Regions from separate parts of the Variovorax sp. V116 genome, predicted to be linked through region 4. Evidence: predicted binding sites of a transcription regulator. Region 4 holds the regulator's gene; each other region holds the start of a gene.
What was found. The regulator sigma-54, encoded in region 4, starts transcription at its own class of promoters, with help from an activator protein. The targets are predictions, from matches to a motif close to TGGCANGNAANCTGCTTT.

Region 1 (4,210 bases), on a different replicon from region 4:
CGAGGTGACGAACATCGGCAACGACCGGGCCCAGTTGAGCAAGATGGCCAAGGCGGCACGTGAGGCGATGGACACGAAGAAGCTGCAGGCCTTCGCCGACCGTGGCTACTTCAACGGCACCGAGCTCAAGGCCTGCGAGGACGCGGGCATCACGGCCTTCGTGCCCAAGCCCATGACCTCGGGCGCCAAGGCTGCGGGTCGCTTCGACAAGAGCGACTTCATCTACATCGCGAAGGACGATGAGTACCAGTGCCCTGCGGGCGAGCAGGCCATTTACCGGTTCAGCACGCTGGAGAAGAACGGGCTCAACGCGCATGTCTACTGGACCAGCGCCTGCCCCACATGCGCGATCAAAGACCAATGCACGACAGGCGACTTCCGACGCATCCGCCGATGGGAACATGAAGAAGTACTCGAGCGTGTGCAGCAGCGCCTGGACAAGAAGCCCAAGGCCATGACCTTGCGACGGCGCACCGTGGAGCATGTCTTCGGGACGTTGAAGCACTGGATGGGCTCGACGCACTTCCTGACGAAGACGCTGGCGCATGTGGGCACCGAGATGAGCCTGCATGTGCTGGCTTACAACCTCAAGCGAGTGATCGCCATCCTGGGAATGAGAAGAATGATGAAGGCGGTGCGGCTGGTGGGGCCATGAGCCTCTTTACGGCGCTTCAACGGGTGCAGAGGGCCGCTGGGCTTCAAATCCATTCGTGCCCGTCTACGACGACTGGATGGCCTGCGAGGCTGGCGGTTGCCCTCGTGACGCGGATGCTCGGCATACTGGAGCGCCGAGAGCGTTTCCACACAACCTCGGCCGACTGTAGCCGCTGGTCCCCTGCGGCTGCCATCGAGGAACGCCGCAACTTTCTCGGCCAATGCAGGGTCGGAAGACCGTATCGCCAAGGTTGCGGGTTGGTCAGCGATTGGGTCAACAGTAACGAATTGCCCGGGCTCGCCGCGAAGAGACAGCGTCAGTTCGGTCCACTCCTCATCGTCTGGAGTTCGGCTGTTTCCGTCAGAGTCGATGTTGCAGTCGGGTCCCCACAGATACGCCGCGAGTTTCCAGTACGCAGGGCGCCGCGCCGCGGCGCTGACATGTACAACGTGAGTTGACGAGGAGGGACTTGAGGTCACGTCATCAATTTCCGGTGGTGGTCGCGAAAGTCCGGACGGTCGACCCCGGGCTGACAGTGAGAGGCTCCTGACCATATCTTTCCGATTTCGTAGATGCATCAGCGTGCCATCGTACTTGAGCCGCCTGTTGCGCGATGGAACGCCGGACATACCATTCACTGTCTATGGATCCGCTCCACAAGAAAGCCATCACGCAAGGAGTTGCGGGAATGGCCGTTCTCGTTGCCTTCGTCTTCTTGCCCACGGGCACGTGGCAATACTGGCAAGGCTGGCTCTTTGTCGCCGTCTTTTCTCTCTCGACCATCGGCTTCACTGTCCATCTTGCCCTCCACGACAGGCCGCTGCTCGAGCGCCGCATGAATGCCGGACCGCAGCATGAGAAAGAGTGGCCGCAGAAGATCATTGTGTCGCTCATCATCCTCGCGTTTTTCATCTTCATCATCCTGCCCGCACTCGATTACCGATTTGGCGTCTCGCCGGTTCCCGCTTATATGTCCCTTGCAGGGAACATCGTGATCGTGGTGTCCTTCCTCTTTATTTTCTGGGTGCTGAAGGTCAATAGTTATGCAGCAGCCAACATCAGCGTCGCGGGCGACCAGAAGGTGATCGACAGCGGCCCCTACGCCCATGTGCGTCATCCTATGTACGCTGGCGCGCTCTGGCTTTTCATCGGCATGCCGCTCGCACTCGGCTCGTGGCTCACGATCTGCCTCCTCCCGCTCGTCCTGCCGGTGCTGATCTGGCGACTTCTTGATGAGGAAAAGATCTTGCGCCGTGATCTTCCCGGCTACAACGAATACGCAAGCCGTGTGCGTCATCGCCTCATTCCCTATGTCTGGTAGGTAGCCGGGCGGCCTTGGCGCTCAATCGGCGGCCATTGCGCGGCCGGCGCCTTCCGGCGATTCACTGCGCCGTGATGCAACGGTTGCGCCCCGCGCGCTGTTCGACCTTGTAGCAATGCAGCGGGAAAACCCGCGCCCCACGGCCCGCGCGATGCGCGCAAGAGCCCCTGGAAGCCCGCATCGCGCGTGGCATGGAGATTGCCCTTGACTCCCGTGAAGGCATGCCCGCATGGCACGCCCGAGCCGCTATCCACACCCACGAGGAGACATCCATGCAATTGAAGCTCTTGAACGCGCTCATGGCCATCGGCCTGGCCGCGGCCGGCAGCGCCGGCGCGCAAGTCACGGACAAGATGATCCAGTCCGAAGCCACGGCGAACGGCAACGTCCTGACCTGGGGGGTCAATACCCAGGGCCAGCGCTACTCGCCGCTGAAGCAGGTCAACACCGGCACCGTGTCCCGGCTCGCGCCGGCATGGGCCTTCTCCTTCGGCGGGGAGAAGCAGCGCGGCCAGGAGGCGCAGCCCGTGATCCACAAGGGCAAGATGTTCGTGACGGCCTCGTACTCGCGCATCTACGCGCTCGACGCCACCACCGGCAAGAAATTGTGGAAGTACGAGCACCGCCTGCCCGAGGGCATCATGCCCTGCTGCGACGTGGTCAACCGCGGCGCGGCGCTGTACGACAACCTGGTGATCTTCGCCACGCTCGACGCGCAGCTGGTGGCGCTCGACCAGAACACCGGCGACGTGGTCTGGAAGGAGAAGATCGACGACTACGCGGCCGGCTACTCGGCCACCGCGGCGCCGATCATCGCCAACGGCCTGATCCTCACGGGGGTGTCGGGCGGCGAGTTCGGCATCGTCGGCCGCGTCGAGGCGCGCGACGCCAGGACGGGCAGCATGGTGTGGTCGCGCCCCACGGTGGAAGGCCACATGGGCTACACCTACGACAACGACGGCAACAAGAAGGAGGCGGGCGTCTCGGGCACGGTCAACAAGAGCTGGCCGGGCGACCTCTGGAAGACCGGTGGCGCCGCCACCTGGCTGGGCGGCACCTTCGATCCCAAGACCGGCCTGGCCTACTTCGGCACCGGAAACCCGGCGCCGTGGAACAGCCACCTGCGCAAGGGCGACAACCTGTTCTCGTGCTCGACGGTGGCCATCGACGTGAAGACCGGCCAGATCAAGTGGCACTACCAGAACACGCCCAGCGACAGCTGGGACTTCGACGGCGTGAACGAGTTCGTCACCTTCGACATGGACGGCCGGCGCGTGGGCGGCAAGGCCGACCGCAACGGCTACTTCTACGTGAACGACGCCACCACCGGCCAGCTGCTCAACGCCTTCCCCTTCGTGAGGAAGACGACCTGGGCCAACGGCATCGACCTGAAGACCGGCCGCCCGAACTACGTGGCCGAGAACCGCCCGGGCGATCCCGTTGCGGGCGGCGACGGCAAGAAGGGCAGCTCGGTCTTCGCGGCGCCTGGCTTCCTGGGCGGCAAGAACCAGATGCCGATGGCCTACAGCCCCGACACCAAGATGTTCTACGTGCCCGCCAACGAATGGGGCATGGACATCTGGAACGAACCGGTGGCCTACAAGAAGGGCGCGGCCTATCTCGGCTCGGGCTTCACCATCAAGCCGCTCAACGAGGACTACATCGGCGCGCTGCGCGCGATCGATCCCAAGAGCGGCAAGATCGCATGGGAGATCAAGAACGGTGCGCCGCTGTGGGGCGGCGTGCTCACCACTGGCGGCAACCTGGTGTTCTGGGGCACGCCCGAGGGCTACCTGAAGGCGGCCGACGCCAAGACCGGCAAGGTGCTGTGGGAGTTCCAGACCGGCTCGGGCGTGGTCGCGCCGCCGGTCACCTGGCAGCAGGGCGGCGAGCAGTACGTGGCCGTGGTCTCGGGCTGGGGCGGCGCGGTGCCGCTGTGGGGTGGCGAGGTGGCCAAGAAGGTCAACCTGCTGGAGCAGGGCGGCATGGTGTGGGTCTTCAAGATCCCTTCCGCCGGCAGCGCGCGCACCGCCCGCGCGGGCGAGGCCCGCGTGGCGTCCAACTGAAGGAGGCGGCATGACGGATCGCAACAGCGAAGGGCGCCGCGGCGCCTCCCGCCGGGAGTTCGTCGGCCGCGCGGCCGGCGGCGCCTGCCTGCTGGCAGTGCTGCCGGTGCGCGTGCTGGCCGCGCCGCCGCGCGCCGAGGAAAGCGACGAGACGGCCGTGCAGTTGGG
Region 2 (4,210 bases), 2.6 Mb from region 4:
GCGCCCAGGTCGGCGCCCGCTGCGCCGCCGGCCGGCACGGCATAGCGCGCGCGGTAGTCGGCCGAACTCGGCAGCGCGGCGCGCGGCGCGGTGGGGTCGCGCTCGACGAGGTAGGGGTAGTCGCCCTTGCTGGCCCAGGGCTGCGAATCGAGCGGCAGGCGGTAGCCCATCGGCGAATCGCCCGGGATCAGGTAGAGCCGGTCGTCGCGCAGGAACCAGGGGCCGGTCTTCCAGCCCGGGCCTTCGAGCGCGGGCGCGTCGGCATCGGCGTTGGCGGGTTCCAGCGGCAGCATGTAGCCGATGACCGCGTCGAGCTTCTGCGTGAACACGCGGCGCAGGCGGACGCGCTCGAGCTCGTCGTCGAGCTTCGACTCGAAGGGGTCGACGTTGACCGGCAGGCGGCGTTCGCGCCAGAGGTAGTAGTAGACGTCTTCGTAGCCGGGCTGGACGTAGCGTTCGGTGATGCCGAGCTTGTGCGCCAGCACGGTGGTGAAGCGGCGCGCGTCTTCGCTCGTGTAGTGCGTGGGCACGCGCTCGTCGGCGAAGAGTTCGGGGTCGTGCCAGAGCGTCTGGCCGTCGGCGCGCCAGAAGATCGACAGCGCCCAGCGCGGCAGCTGCTCGCCCGGGTACCACTTGCCCTGGCCGAAATGCAGGAAGCCGCCCTGGCCGTACTCGGCGCGCAGCTTGTGCACGAGCTCGGTGGCATAGCCGCGCTTGGTGGGGCCGAGCGCATCGGTGTTCCACTCGGGCGCGTCGCGGTCGCTGGTGGCCACGTAGGTGGGCTCGCCACCCATCGTGAGGCGCACGTCGCCGGCTTTCAGCCGCGCATCGACCGCGTCGCCGAGCGCGAGCACCTCGGCCCATTGCTCCTCGGTGTAGGGCTTGGTCACGCGCGGCGATTCGTAGATGCGCGTGACCTTCATCTCATGGCCGAAGTCGACCTCGGCTTCGTCCACCCCGCCTTCGATGGGCGCGGCGCTCGAAGGCGTGGGCGTGCAGGCGAGCGGGATGTGGCCTTCGCCGGCCAGGAGGCCCGAGGTGGCATCCAGGCCGATCCAGCCCGCGCCGGGCAGGAAGACCTCGCACCAGGCGTGCAGGTCGGTGAAGTCGACCGTGGTGCCGCTCGGGCCGTCGAGCGCCTTGACGTCGGGCGTGAGCTGGATCAGGTAGCCCGAGACGAAGCGCGCGGCCAGGCCGCAATGGCGCAGCAGCTGCACCAGCAGCCAGCCCGAGTCGCGGCAGGAGCCGCTGCCGCTGGTGAGCGTTTCTTCCGGCGCCTGCACGCCGGGCTCCATGCGGATCAGGTAGTTGACGTCCTGCTGCACCTGCTGGTTGAGGCCGACCAGGAAGTCGATGGTGCGCTGCTCCTTGCGCTCGATCTTGTCGAGGTAAGCCGCCAGCAGCGGCGTGGGTTCCTCGGTGACGAGATAGGGCGCGAGTTCCTCGGCCTGCGAGGCGGTGTACTTGAACGGGAAGTTCTCGGCCTGCGGCTCGAGGAAGAAGTCGAAGGGGTTGTAGACCGCCATCTCGACGACCAGGTCGACCGTGACCTTGAACTCGCGCGTCTTCTCGGGAAACACGAGCCGCGCCTGGTAGTTGGCGAACGGGTCCTGCATCCAGTTGACGAAGTGCTCGGCCGGCTCGACCTGCAGCGAATACGAGATGACGTTGCTGCGGCAGTGCGGCGCGGGGCGCAAGCGCACGACCTGCGGGCCCAACTGCACCAGGCGGTCGTATTTGTAGTGGGTGACGTGGTGGAGTGCGGCGTGAATGGACATGCGTTTTGTGTGCAGTACTGCGAGATTGCATCGAAAAGATGTCTCTTGTGAGACGCATACTAGCCCAGAAGCAAAGCAATTAACGCGCCACTGAGCGCGAGCATGGGGAGGGTTTGCATCATGTGTTCTGGAGTTGGCCGGTGAGGCCGGCACGTGCCGCGGCGGCGTCGTGGGCCTTTGCTGCGCTGGGCGGATCGCTGCTCGGCGCGGCCTTGCAACTGCAGCAGCCGCGGCTGTGGAGCGCGGGTGCCTATGCGGCGCTGCTCTTCGCGGGCCTTGCGGGGCTGGCGGCACTGTCGCGCCGATGGCGATGGCCGCTTCGTGCGTGGCGCATGCCGGCAGGGCTTGCGATGGCCCTTGCGCTGGCCTGCGGTGCGCTTGCCGCCGGCGGGCTCGCGGGCTGGCGCGCGGCGGTCTACGCAGCGGGCGCGCTCGACCCGGCCCTCGAAGGCCGCGACCTGCAGGTGGTGGGCGTGGTCGCGCAGATGCCCCAGCGCAACGAGGGCGGCACGCGCTTTCGGCTTGATGTGGAGTCGGCGCGCTGGGCGGATGGGCGCGCCGGGGCTGCGCCACGCGTTCCGGCGCGCATCGCGCTCGGCTGGTACCGCGAGGACAGCTCTCTCTGGGGGCGCGCGACGGAAGGCCGAGCCACGGCCGGCGACGCGGCCGCGCTGCATGCGGGCGAGCGCTGGCGCCTCACCGTGCGGCTCAAGGCGCCGCACGGCAATCTCAATCCGCACGGCTTCGACAGCGAACTGTGGCTCTGGGAGCAGGGCGTGCATGCCAGCGGCTATGTGCGAACCGGCGCCCGCGATGCCGCACCGGCACACCTGCAATCCACATGGCTGCATCCGATCGAGCGTGCGCGGGAGGCGGTGCGCGATGCGGTGTTCGAGCGCGTGGCCGACGCGCGGCAGGCCGGCGTCATCGCCGCACTCGTGACCGGCGACCAGGGCGCCATCGACCGCAGCGACTGGGATGTGTTCCGCGCCACCGGCGTGGCCCACCTGATGTCGATTTCGGGGCTGCACATCACCATGTTCGCCTGGCTTGCCGCGCACGCGGTGGGCGCGCTGTGGCGGCGCAGCGGCCGGCTGATGCTGCGCGTTCCCGCGCCGCAGGCCGCGCTGGCCGGTGGCGTGCTGCTGGCCGGGCTCTATGCGCTTTTCAGCGGCTGGGGCGTGCCTTCGCAGCGCACGGTCTGGATGCTCGCGACCGCGGCGCTGCTGCGGCTCACGGGGCGGCGCTGGCCATGGCCCCATGTCTGGCTGCTGATCGCGGCGGTGGTGGTGGCCGTCGACCCGTGGGCGCTGATGCAGGCCGGTTTCTGGCTCAGCTTCGTGGCGGTCGGCATCCTGTTCGCGACCGGCTTCATGCGGCCGGCCGAGGAGGCGGCGGGCCGGTCGGCCCGGCTGTTGGCCTTCTTCCGCGAGCAGTGGGTGATCACGCTGGCGCTGACGCCATTGAGCCTGCTGCTTTTCCAGCAGGTGTCGGTGGTGGGGCTGCTGGCCAATGCGGTGGCGATCCCCTGGGTCACGCTGGTGGTCACGCCGCTGGCGATGCTGGGGGCGGTGGCGCCGCCGCTCTGGGATCTTGCCGCCTGGGCCGTGCAGGCGCTGGCCCTGCTGCTGCGCTGGCTGGCCGCACTGCCGTACGCCACGCTCTCGATGGCGGCGCCGCCCGTGTGGATGGCGGCCTGCGGCGTGGCGGGCGGCGTCCTGCTTGCGATGCGGCTGCCGTGGTCGCTGCGCACGCTGGGCCTGCCGCTCCTCTTGCCGGTGCTGCTCTGGCACGCGCCCCGGCCGGCCGCGGGGCAGTTCGAGCTGCTGGCTGCGGACATCGGGCAGGGCAACGCGATCCTCGTGCGCACCGCAACGCACAGCCTGCTGTACGACGCGGGTCCGCGCTACAGCCTCGAGAGCGACGCCGGCCACCGCGTGCTCGTGCCGCTGCTGCGCGCCTTCGACGAGCGGCTGGACATGCTGGTGCTGAGCCACCGCGACAGCGACCACACCGGCGGCGCGCCCGCGGTGCTCGCGATGCAGCCGCAGGCGGCGCTGTCGAGCTCGATCGAAGCCGCGCACCCGCTGCAGTCGGTGCGGCCGGCCCGGCGCTGCGAGGCGGGGCAGCGCTGGAGCTGGGACGGCGTGGATTTCGAGATCCTCCATCCGGCGGCGGGCGACTACCTGTCGTTCACCAAGCCCAATGCCATTTCTTGCGTGCTGCGCATCGCCAACGGCGGCGCCACGGTGCTGCTGGCCGGCGACATCGAGCGCCTGCAGGAGGCGGCGCTGGTGTCGCGCGCGGCCGACCTGCGCGCCGACGTGCTGCTCGCGCCGCACCACGGCAGCAAGAGCTCGTCGAGCGCCGCGTTCCTCGAGGCGGTGCGCCCGCGCATCGCGCTGGTCCAGGCGGGCTACCGCAACCGTTTC
Region 3 (4,210 bases), on a different replicon from region 4:
CAGGCGATGCATGCGCGCTGCCGCGGCCCGTGACCGGGCGCGCGCAGGCGCACGAACGCTTCAGGCGCGAGGAGGTTTGTCGAGAAGGCGCGGCGCGACCGTGGCCACCGTGCTGGCGGGCTCGGCGAGGTCGGCGCGGGGAAGGCCCTGGAACACGATCAGTTCCAGCGTGCTGGTGAGTGCGGTGGCGTGGCAGGCGCCGCAGGTGCCGCACTTGTGCATGCCATCGGGCGACGCGTGGGTGTCGGCGTGAGCGCTTTGGTCGCCGGAAGATGTCCCGGCGTCCTGCGCGGCAGCTTCGTGGTGCTGATGGCCTGCATGCCCATCGCCGTGCGCCTGCTGCGCATGCCGATGGCTTTCGGCCGGCGCGGCGGCTGCCGCAGCAGCCAGGGCAGCACCCTCATGGCCCGGTCCGCAAAAGACCATGGCGGCAGCCGCGTACGCCTGGAAGGGCACGGCAAACATCACGATCCAGAGGACGAAGAGGCGAACCCGGTGCATGCGAGGATTGTAGATAGAGCAGCAATGCCTGTCCGTATTCGACGGGCATGCATGCCACTCTAGCCATCCAGGCCGACGGTTTCCCGTCGGCCGGATTACAGCGCCGTCATCTTCGGGCGCCGCCGTGCCGTCAGAAGAAGCCGAGCTTCTTCGGCGAATAGCTCACGAGCAGGTTCTTGGTCTGCTGGTAGTGGTCGAGCATCATCTTGTGCGTCTCGCGGCCGATGCCCGATTCCTTGTAGCCGCCGAACGTGGCGTGCGCGGGGTAGGCGTGGTAGCAGTTGGTCCACACGCGGCCGGCCTGGATGGCGCGGCCCATGCGGTAGGCGGTGCTGCCGTTGCGCGTCCACACGCCGGCGCCCAGGCCGTAGGGCGTGTCGTTGGCAATCTCCAGCGCCTCGGCCTCGGTCTTGAAGGTGGCAATGGCGAGCACGGGGCCGAAGATCTCCTCCTGGAAGATGCGCATCTTGTTGTGGCCCTTGAACAGCGTGGGCTCGATGTAGTAGCCGCCGGCCAGCTCGCCGCCGAGCTGCGCGCGGCCGCCGCCGGTCAGGCACTGCGCGCCCTCTTCCTTGCCGAGCGCGAGATAGCTCATGATCTTGTCCATCTGGATGGCCGAGGCCTGCGCGCCCATCATGGTGTCGGTGTCCAGCGGATGGCCCTGCTTGATGGCCTTGATGCGCTCGAGCGCACGCGCCATGAACTTGTCGTAGATCGATTCCTGGATCAGCGCGCGCGACGGGCAGGTGCAGACCTCGCCCTGGTTGAAGGCGAACAGCACCAGGCCTTCGATGGCCTTGTCGAAGAAGTCGTCGTCCGCGTCGGCGATGTCCTCGAAGAAGATGTTGGGGCTCTTGCCGCCGAGCTCCAGCGTGGCCGGGATCAGGTTGCCGGCCGCGGCCTGCGCGATGACGCGGCCGGTGGCGGTGGAGCCCGTGAAGGCGATCTTCGCGATGCGCTTGCTGCCCGCCAGCGCCATGCCGGCTTCGCGGCCGTAGCCGTTCACGATGTTGAGCACGCCGGGCGGCAGCAGGTCGGCCAGCAGCTCGGCCATCACCATGATGCTCACGGGCGTGGATTCGGCGGGCTTGAGCACCACGCAGTTGCCCGCGGCAATGGCGGGCGCGAGCTTCCACGCGGCCATCAGGATCGGGAAGTTCCACGGAATGATCAGCCCCACCACGCCCAGCGGCTCATGGAAGTGATAGGCGATGGTGTTCTCGTCGATCTCGCTCAGCGCGCCTTCCTGTGCGCGCAGGCACCCGGCAAAGTAGCGGAAGTGGTCGATGGTCAGCGGAATGTCGGCGTTGAGCGTCTCGCGGATCGGCTTGCCGTTGTCCACGGTTTCCGCATAGGCGAGCAGCTCGAGGTTCTGCTCCAGGCGGTCGGCAATCTTCAGCAGCAGGTTGGCGCGCTCGGCCGGCGAGGTGCGTCCCCATTGGCCCGCGGCCGCGTGGGCGGCGTCGAGCGCGAGCTCGATGTCCTCCGCGCCCGAGCGGGCGGCGCGCGTGTAGGGCTTGCCGGTGATCGGCGTGATCACGTCGAAGTACTGGCCCTTCACGGGCGGCACGAACTTGCCGTTGATGAAGTTGTCGTAGGCCGGCTTGAAGTCGATCTTGGCACCGGGGGTGTTGGGGCTCGCGTATTGCATGGTCTCTTGTCTCCGTCGGGTAAAGGGGTGGAAGGCGGCCGCGCAAGCCGGATGCCGCGCGGTCCCGGGTGCTGCATTGCACGCGCCATGCCACGCGGTCCTGGAGGCCATTCGCCCGATCTGGCACATGCATCGGCCCGATTTCCTGCGCCAGGCTGCAACAGCGCTGCGTGTCGCGGTGAGCAGCTGTCACGAAACGGGACAAGACACCCGCCGCTGGCACACAAGATCGAGCGGCTGCCGGATGCGCGCTGGGCGTCGCATTCGGATACATTGGGGCCGCGTTCGCCTCCGGCGAGCCACCCCATCCTTCCTTCCGCCGCCATGCTTCCTTGCCCCGAAAGCGCGTAGTGATTCGCGGACCCTCCATCACCGCCCGGACCATGGCTTTCGTGGCCGTCGTCTGCCTCAGCCTGCTGGCGATCGACTTCTGGAACAGCTGGGAGGCGCGCACCGACCAGCTCCAGCAGATGAACGTGGCCACGTCGAACCTCTCGCGCGCCATGGCGCAGCAGGCCGACGACACGATCAAGAAGGCCGACACCGTGCTGGTCGGCATGGTCGAGCGCGTGGAGCACGACGGCACCGATCCATCCGACGTGGCGCGGCTTCGCCAGCTGCTGGCCCTGCGCGTTGCCGAGCTCCCCCAGCTCGACGGCCTGCACATCTACGACCAGGACGGCAACTGGATTGCGAACTCCCGCCCCACGCGGCCGGAGAACCTGAACAACGCGGACCGCGAGTACTTCGCCTTCCACCGCACGCACGCAGAGCGCGGACCGCACATCGGCATTCCGGTTCAAAGCCGTACCAGCGGCCGTCTGCTGGTGCCGGTTTCGCGGCGCATCAACCATGCGGACGGCAGCTTTGCCGGCGTGGCGCTCGCGACGATCCACGTCGACTTCTTCTCCAGGTTCTACGACAGCCTGGACATCGGCCAGGCCGGCGCCGTGGCGCTGGTGCTCGAGAACGGAACCATGATGACCCGGCGGCCCTACAGCCCCGACATGGTGGGACGGAACATGCTGGAGACCCAGCTCTTTCGCTCCTACGCCGCGCATGGGCCGGTCGGCACGGCCTACATCAAGTCGGCGCAGGACGGCGTGACACGGTTGAACAGCTTCCGGCGCCTGGACAACTACCCGCTGTTCGTTTCCGCGGCGCTGTCCAAGGACGAGATCCTGGCCAACTGGTGGCGCGACACGCTGTGGCATTCGGGCGGCGTCGTTCTGCTGAGCCTGATCGTCGGCTTCATCGGATGGCGCCTGGTGCGGCAGTTCCAGCTCCAGACCCGCACCGAGGCCGAGCTGCGGCAGGCGCGCGATGCGCTCGAAACGCTCAACAAGACCCTCAACACCCTGGCCATGGAAGACGGCCTGACCGGGCTCGCGAACCGCAGGCAGTTCGACGTGGCGCTGGACAGCGAATACAGCCGCGCCGCGCGCAACGCGAGCACGCTGGCGCTGATCATGATGGATGTGGATTGCTTCAAGCAATACAACGACATCTACGGCCATGCGGCGGGCGACGAGTGCCTGCAGACCATCGGCCGCACCATCGCGCGCGTCGCGTCGCGGCGCCCGGGAGATCTTGCGGCGCGCTATGGCGGAGAAGAGCTGGCGGTGCTGCTGCCGAACACCGACGTGGCGGGCGCCGTGATGCTGGCCGAACGCATCCGCAGCGCCGTGCGCGAGCTGAAGATCGAACATGCGGGCACCGCCGACGGATTCGTGACGCTGAGCGCCGGCGTGGATGCGCTCAGTCCCCAGGCCGGCATCGGCGGCCAGCCCAAGGAACTGATCCGGTCCGCGGACAAGGCGCTGTACGCCGCCAAGTCGGGCGGGCGCAACCGCGTGTGCGCCTCGACCGGACAGCCGCTGGCGGCGTGACGCGGGTCTGAGCCTCAGCCCGCCTTCCCTCGGCTTCGAAGAAGCCTTCCGCGGCTCTACGCAGGGTAAACCCCAGTACTTGGCCCCTTGATTCCACCCGCGATGATTCAGTACACTGATTGTCGTTCAGTGTACTGAATACAGGAGCGCCGGCAATGTACTTGGCTGC
Region 4 (4,210 bases):
GCGGTGCCGGCGGTGATCTTCTGCATCGAGACCAGCTGGTATGCGGTCGTCGCGCTGGCGCTGTCGTCGGCGGCGCCGCGCTCGGCCTATCTGCGCTACAAGGCCTGGATCGACCGCGCGGCCGGCGGCGTGATGGTGCTGCTGGGCCTCAAGCTGCTGTCGGGCGTGCGCAGCAGCAGCTGAGCCGCGCGGGCTACAGCAGGCTCTCGGGCGTCAGCGGCGCCAGCATCTCGAGCATGGTGCGGCCCCAGAAATCGGAGTCGGGCTCCTCGTTCAGCACGGTGGTCCGGCCGGCCTCCTCCTCGCTGATCCACTCGATGCGCGCATTGCCGCTGTCCTTCGCAAAGCGCAGCCGGTAGGCGCCCTGCTGCTTCAGCACCTCGATGAGCTTGAGCGTCTGCTGCGCCATCTCGGGGCTGCGGATGAACAGGCCGATCTCGGTGTTGTGCGTTTCGGAGCGCGGGTCGAAATTCATCGAGCCGACGAAAAGAACCTGCCGGTCGATCACCGCCGACTTGGCATGCAGCCGCCCCACCGAAGTGCCGAACAGGCCGAGGCGCACGCTGCGCCGCGTGCGCGTGGTGCTCAGTTCGTAGAGCTCGGCGCCGAGCTCGAGCATCTCGGGCCGGTAGCGGCGGTAGGCCGTGTGGACCAGCGGCTCGTCGGTGGCGGCGAAGGAATTGGTGACGATGCTGATCTTCACGTTGCGCCGGCGGATTTCGCGCATCACTTCGAGCCCCGCCTTGCCCGGAATCAGGTAGGGCGAGACGATGGTCACCTCGGAGCGCGCGCGGCGCATCTGCTCGACCACGTTGTAGCGCACGCTGTCGACGTCGAGCAGCGGCACGCCGCCGTACGAGGCGGTCTTGCCGATCACGCGCTCGGGCGAATCGGCATACGCCTCGGCCAGCGTCCAGATCAGGTCGAGCTTGCCGGCATCCAGGTCTTCGGCGATCGGGCTGTAGCCGAGCAGGTCGTTGGGCGCGGGCCGGGGCGGCGGCGGCGTGGTGTCCGGGCCGGTGGCGGTGTCGAAGCGCTTCTGCAGCTCGTCACGTGTCAGTGTGCTGGCCACCACCGACCGGACCGGCCGCACATAGACGCTGTTCCAGTACTGGTCGAACAGCGCGCCCAGGCGCGGAATCAGCGCGCCGGCGACGAAGGTGTCGAGATCGAGAAAATTCTCGCCCGCCGTGCGCCTGAAATACTGGTTGCCGATGTTGCGCCCGCCCGCCACCGCCATCGCGCCATCGGCGATGAAGAGCTTGTTGTGCATGCGCCGGTTGACGCGGCTGAAGTCGAACAGCGAGGCGGTGAAGCGCCTGAGCAGGCTGCCGCGCCCGGCCGGAAAGGGATTGAACAGGCGCAGCTCGACATTCGGCGTGGCGGCCAGGCCGAGCAGCAGCTCGTCCTCGCCCGAAGTGTAGAGATCGTCCATCAGGAGCCGCACGCGCACGCCGCGCCGGGCCGCGTCGCGCAGCGTGCGCAGCAGGTAGCGGCCGGTCTCGTCGTTCTCGATCTGGTAGTACTGCACGTCGAGCGTGCGCTGGGCGCGCCGCGCGAGCTGGATGCGGGTGTCGAAGGCAAAGTCGCCGCCCGGCATCAGGCGGAAGCCGCTCAGGTCGGGGTCGGGCTGCGAGGCCTGCGCGATCTTGCCGAGCGCGGTGTCGGCCGAGGCGGCCATGGCCCGGGTGGCCGGGCGCGGCGCCTCGTCGGGCAGGGTGGCGCAGCCGGCGAACAGCAGCACCGCCGCCATGGCGAAGACCCATTGCCCACAGCGCGACAGCAGGCGACGGGCCATCGGCGGCTTTCTACAGCGCCTTGCGGAGGTTGGCGGGCGCGATGCGCAGGGCCTCGCGGTACTTGGCCACGGTGCGGCGCGCGCACTCGATGCCCTGCTCCTTGAGCATCTCGGAGATCTGGCTGTCGGACAGCGGCTTCTTGATGCTCTCGGAGCTCACGAACTGCTTGATCAGCGCGCGCACCGCGGTGCTCGATGCATTGCCGCCGGTCTCGGTGCCGAGCGCCGAGCCGAAGAAGTACTTGAGCTCGACCGTGCCGAAAGGCGTGGACATGTACTTGGCCGTGGTCACGCGCGAGATGGTCGATTCGTGCAGGCCGAGTTCGTCGGCAATCTCGCGCAGCACCAGTGGTCGCATCGCGAGCTCGCCGTGCACGAAGAAGCTCTTCTGCCGCTCGACGATGGCGTTGCTCACGCGCAGGATGGTGTCGAAGCGCTGCTGGATGTTCTTGATGAACCAGCGTGCCTCCTGCAGCCGCTGCGACAGCGCCTGGCTGCCCTCGCCCTTGTGCGACTTGAGCGCGCCGGCATAGATGTCGTGCACGCGCAGCCGCGGCATCACCTCGGGGTTGAGCATGACGCGGAACTTGGCATTGGTGCCGCGGCCGATCTTGGTGACGATCACGTCGGGAATCACGATGTTGCGCTCGACATCGACAAAACGGCGGCCCGGCTTGGGCTCCAGGCGCGAGATGACCTGCAGCGCCGAGCGCACCAGCTCTTCGTTGGTGCGCGTGAGCGTGGCCAGGCGCTTGAAGTCGCGCCGCGCGAGCAGCTCCATCGGCTGCTTGCAGATCGCGATGGCGGTCTTGCGCACCAGCGCCTGTTCCTCGGTCTCGCTTTCGCTGGCGAGCGCGCGCAGCTGGATGCAAAGGCATTCGCCCAGGTCGCGCGCGCCGACGCCGGCCGGCTCCAGGCTCTGCAGCAGGCCGAGCGCCACCTGGAAGTGGTGCACCAGCTCGTCGAACTGGTCGTTGTCGTCGCCCGCGAGGCCCGAGGCCAGCGCCGGCAGCGAATCCTCCAGGTAGCCGTCGTCGTTGAGCGATTCGATCAGGAAGCGCAGCGCGGCGCTGTCGTTCTCGTTCAGCCGCAGGCTCAGCGCCTGCCGGTGCAGGAAGGACTGCAGCGACTCCTGGCTGCGCGCGAGCTCAGTGGCGTCGGCACGCTCGTCGTCGCCCAGGTTGTTCTGGCGCGCGGGGGCATCGCTGCCCCATTCGCTGTCGTCCGGCGCCATGTCGACGGTGCCGTCGCCTTCCCAGTCGGGCTCGCGCTCGGTGGCGTCGGCGGCAGGAACCTCGGACTCGGCCGTGGAGGCGGTTTCGCTCGAAGTGCTGGTCGTGCTGCTGGCCGGGGCCGAGCTGAATTCGCCCTCGGCGGCTTCACCGGCCTCGTCGCGCGGCACCGGCGTGTCGATGGCGTCGAGCCCGAATTCCTCGCGCGCGGCTTCTTCCGCGGTGCGTTCGAGGAACGGGTTCTCGTCCAGCATCTGCTCCACTTCCTGGCTCAGTTCGAGCGTGGACAGCTGCAGCAGCCGGATCGACTGCTGCAGCTGGGGCGTGAGCGCCAGGTGCTGCGAAACGCGAAGGGACAGCCCTTGCTTCATGGAGACCGACTCCTCCCTTACATCCGGAAGTGCTCGCCGAGGTACACCCTGCGTACTTCGGCGTTGTCGACGATCTCCGAGGGTGTGCCTTGTGCCAGCACATGCCCGTCGCTGATGATGAACGCGTGATCGCAGATGCCCAGCGTCTCACGCACGTTGTGGTCGGTGATGAGCACGCCGATGCCGCGCTCCTTCAGGAAGCTGATGATCCGCTGGATCTCGATCACCGCGATCGGGTCGATGCCGGCAAAGGGCTCGTCCAGCAGGATGAAGCGCGGCTGCGTGGCCAGCGCGCGGGCGATCTCGACCCGGCGCCGTTCGCCGCCCGAGAGCGCGAGCGCGGGCGAATCGCGAAGATGGTCCACCCGCAGGTCGGCCAGCAGGCCGGAGAGGCGCTCCTCGATGCGCTGCTTGGTCAGTGGCGCGGGCTTGCCGCTGGCGTCGGGCTCGCGCTGGAGCTCGAGCACGGCGCGCACGTTTTCCTCGACCGTGAGCTTGCGGAAGATGGAGGCTTCCTGCGGCAGGTAGCTCAGGCCCATGCGCGCGCGCCGGTGGATCGGCATGTGGGCGATGGGCTCGCCGTCGATGGTGATCTCGCCCGCATCGGCCCGCACCAGCCCCACGATCATGTAGAACGAAGTGGTCTTGCCGGCGCCGTTGGGGCCGAGCAGCCCGACGACTTCGCCCTTTTGCACGTCGAGCGAGACATCCCGCACGACCTTGCGGCTGCCGTAGCTCTTCTGCAGGCCGCGCACCACCAGGCGGCTGCCCGGCGTGCCGTCGGCGTTCTGGGTTCCAGCGGCTTCGAT

Region 1: the regulator sigma-54 is predicted to act here: its motif matches at 2,164-2,181, upstream of ACAM58_RS30960 (PQQ-dependent methanol/ethanol family dehydrogenase).
Region 2: the regulator sigma-54 is predicted to act here: its motif matches at 1,851-1,868, upstream of ACAM58_RS16485 (DUF2126 domain-containing protein).
Region 3: the regulator sigma-54 is predicted to act here: its motif matches at 2,228-2,245, upstream of adh (aldehyde dehydrogenase).

The regions. Positions count from the first base shown of each region.
Region 1 covers NZ_AP028662.1:1,045,089-1,049,298, reverse strand. The annotation lists gene ACAM58_RS30970 (IS1182 family transposase) at 1-655, shown strand, start outside; gene ACAM58_RS30965 (isoprenylcysteine carboxylmethyltransferase family protein) at 1,344-1,976, shown strand; gene ACAM58_RS30960 (PQQ-dependent methanol/ethanol family dehydrogenase) at 2,249-4,042, shown strand; gene ACAM58_RS30955 (high-potential iron-sulfur protein) at 4,053-4,210, shown strand, end outside.
Region 2 covers NZ_AP028661.1:3,458,736-3,462,945, reverse strand. The annotation lists gene ACAM58_RS16485 (DUF2126 domain-containing protein) at 1-1,778, opposite strand, end outside; gene ACAM58_RS16480 (DNA internalization-related competence protein ComEC/Rec2) at 1,919-4,210, shown strand, end outside.
Region 3 covers NZ_AP028662.1:159,800-164,009, reverse strand. The annotation lists gene ACAM58_RS26750 (hypothetical protein) at 61-501, opposite strand; gene adh (aldehyde dehydrogenase) at 632-2,152, opposite strand; gene ACAM58_RS26740 (sensor domain-containing diguanylate cyclase) at 2,536-4,041, shown strand.
Region 4 covers NZ_AP028661.1:637,545-641,754, reverse strand. The annotation lists gene ACAM58_RS02975 (LysE family translocator) at 1-183, shown strand, start outside; gene ACAM58_RS02970 (phospholipase D family protein) at 194-1,798, opposite strand; gene ACAM58_RS02965 (RNA polymerase factor sigma-54) at 1,809-3,401, opposite strand; gene lptB (LPS export ABC transporter ATP-binding protein) at 3,419-4,210, opposite strand, start outside; gene lptA (lipopolysaccharide transport periplasmic protein LptA) at 4,210-4,210, opposite strand, start outside.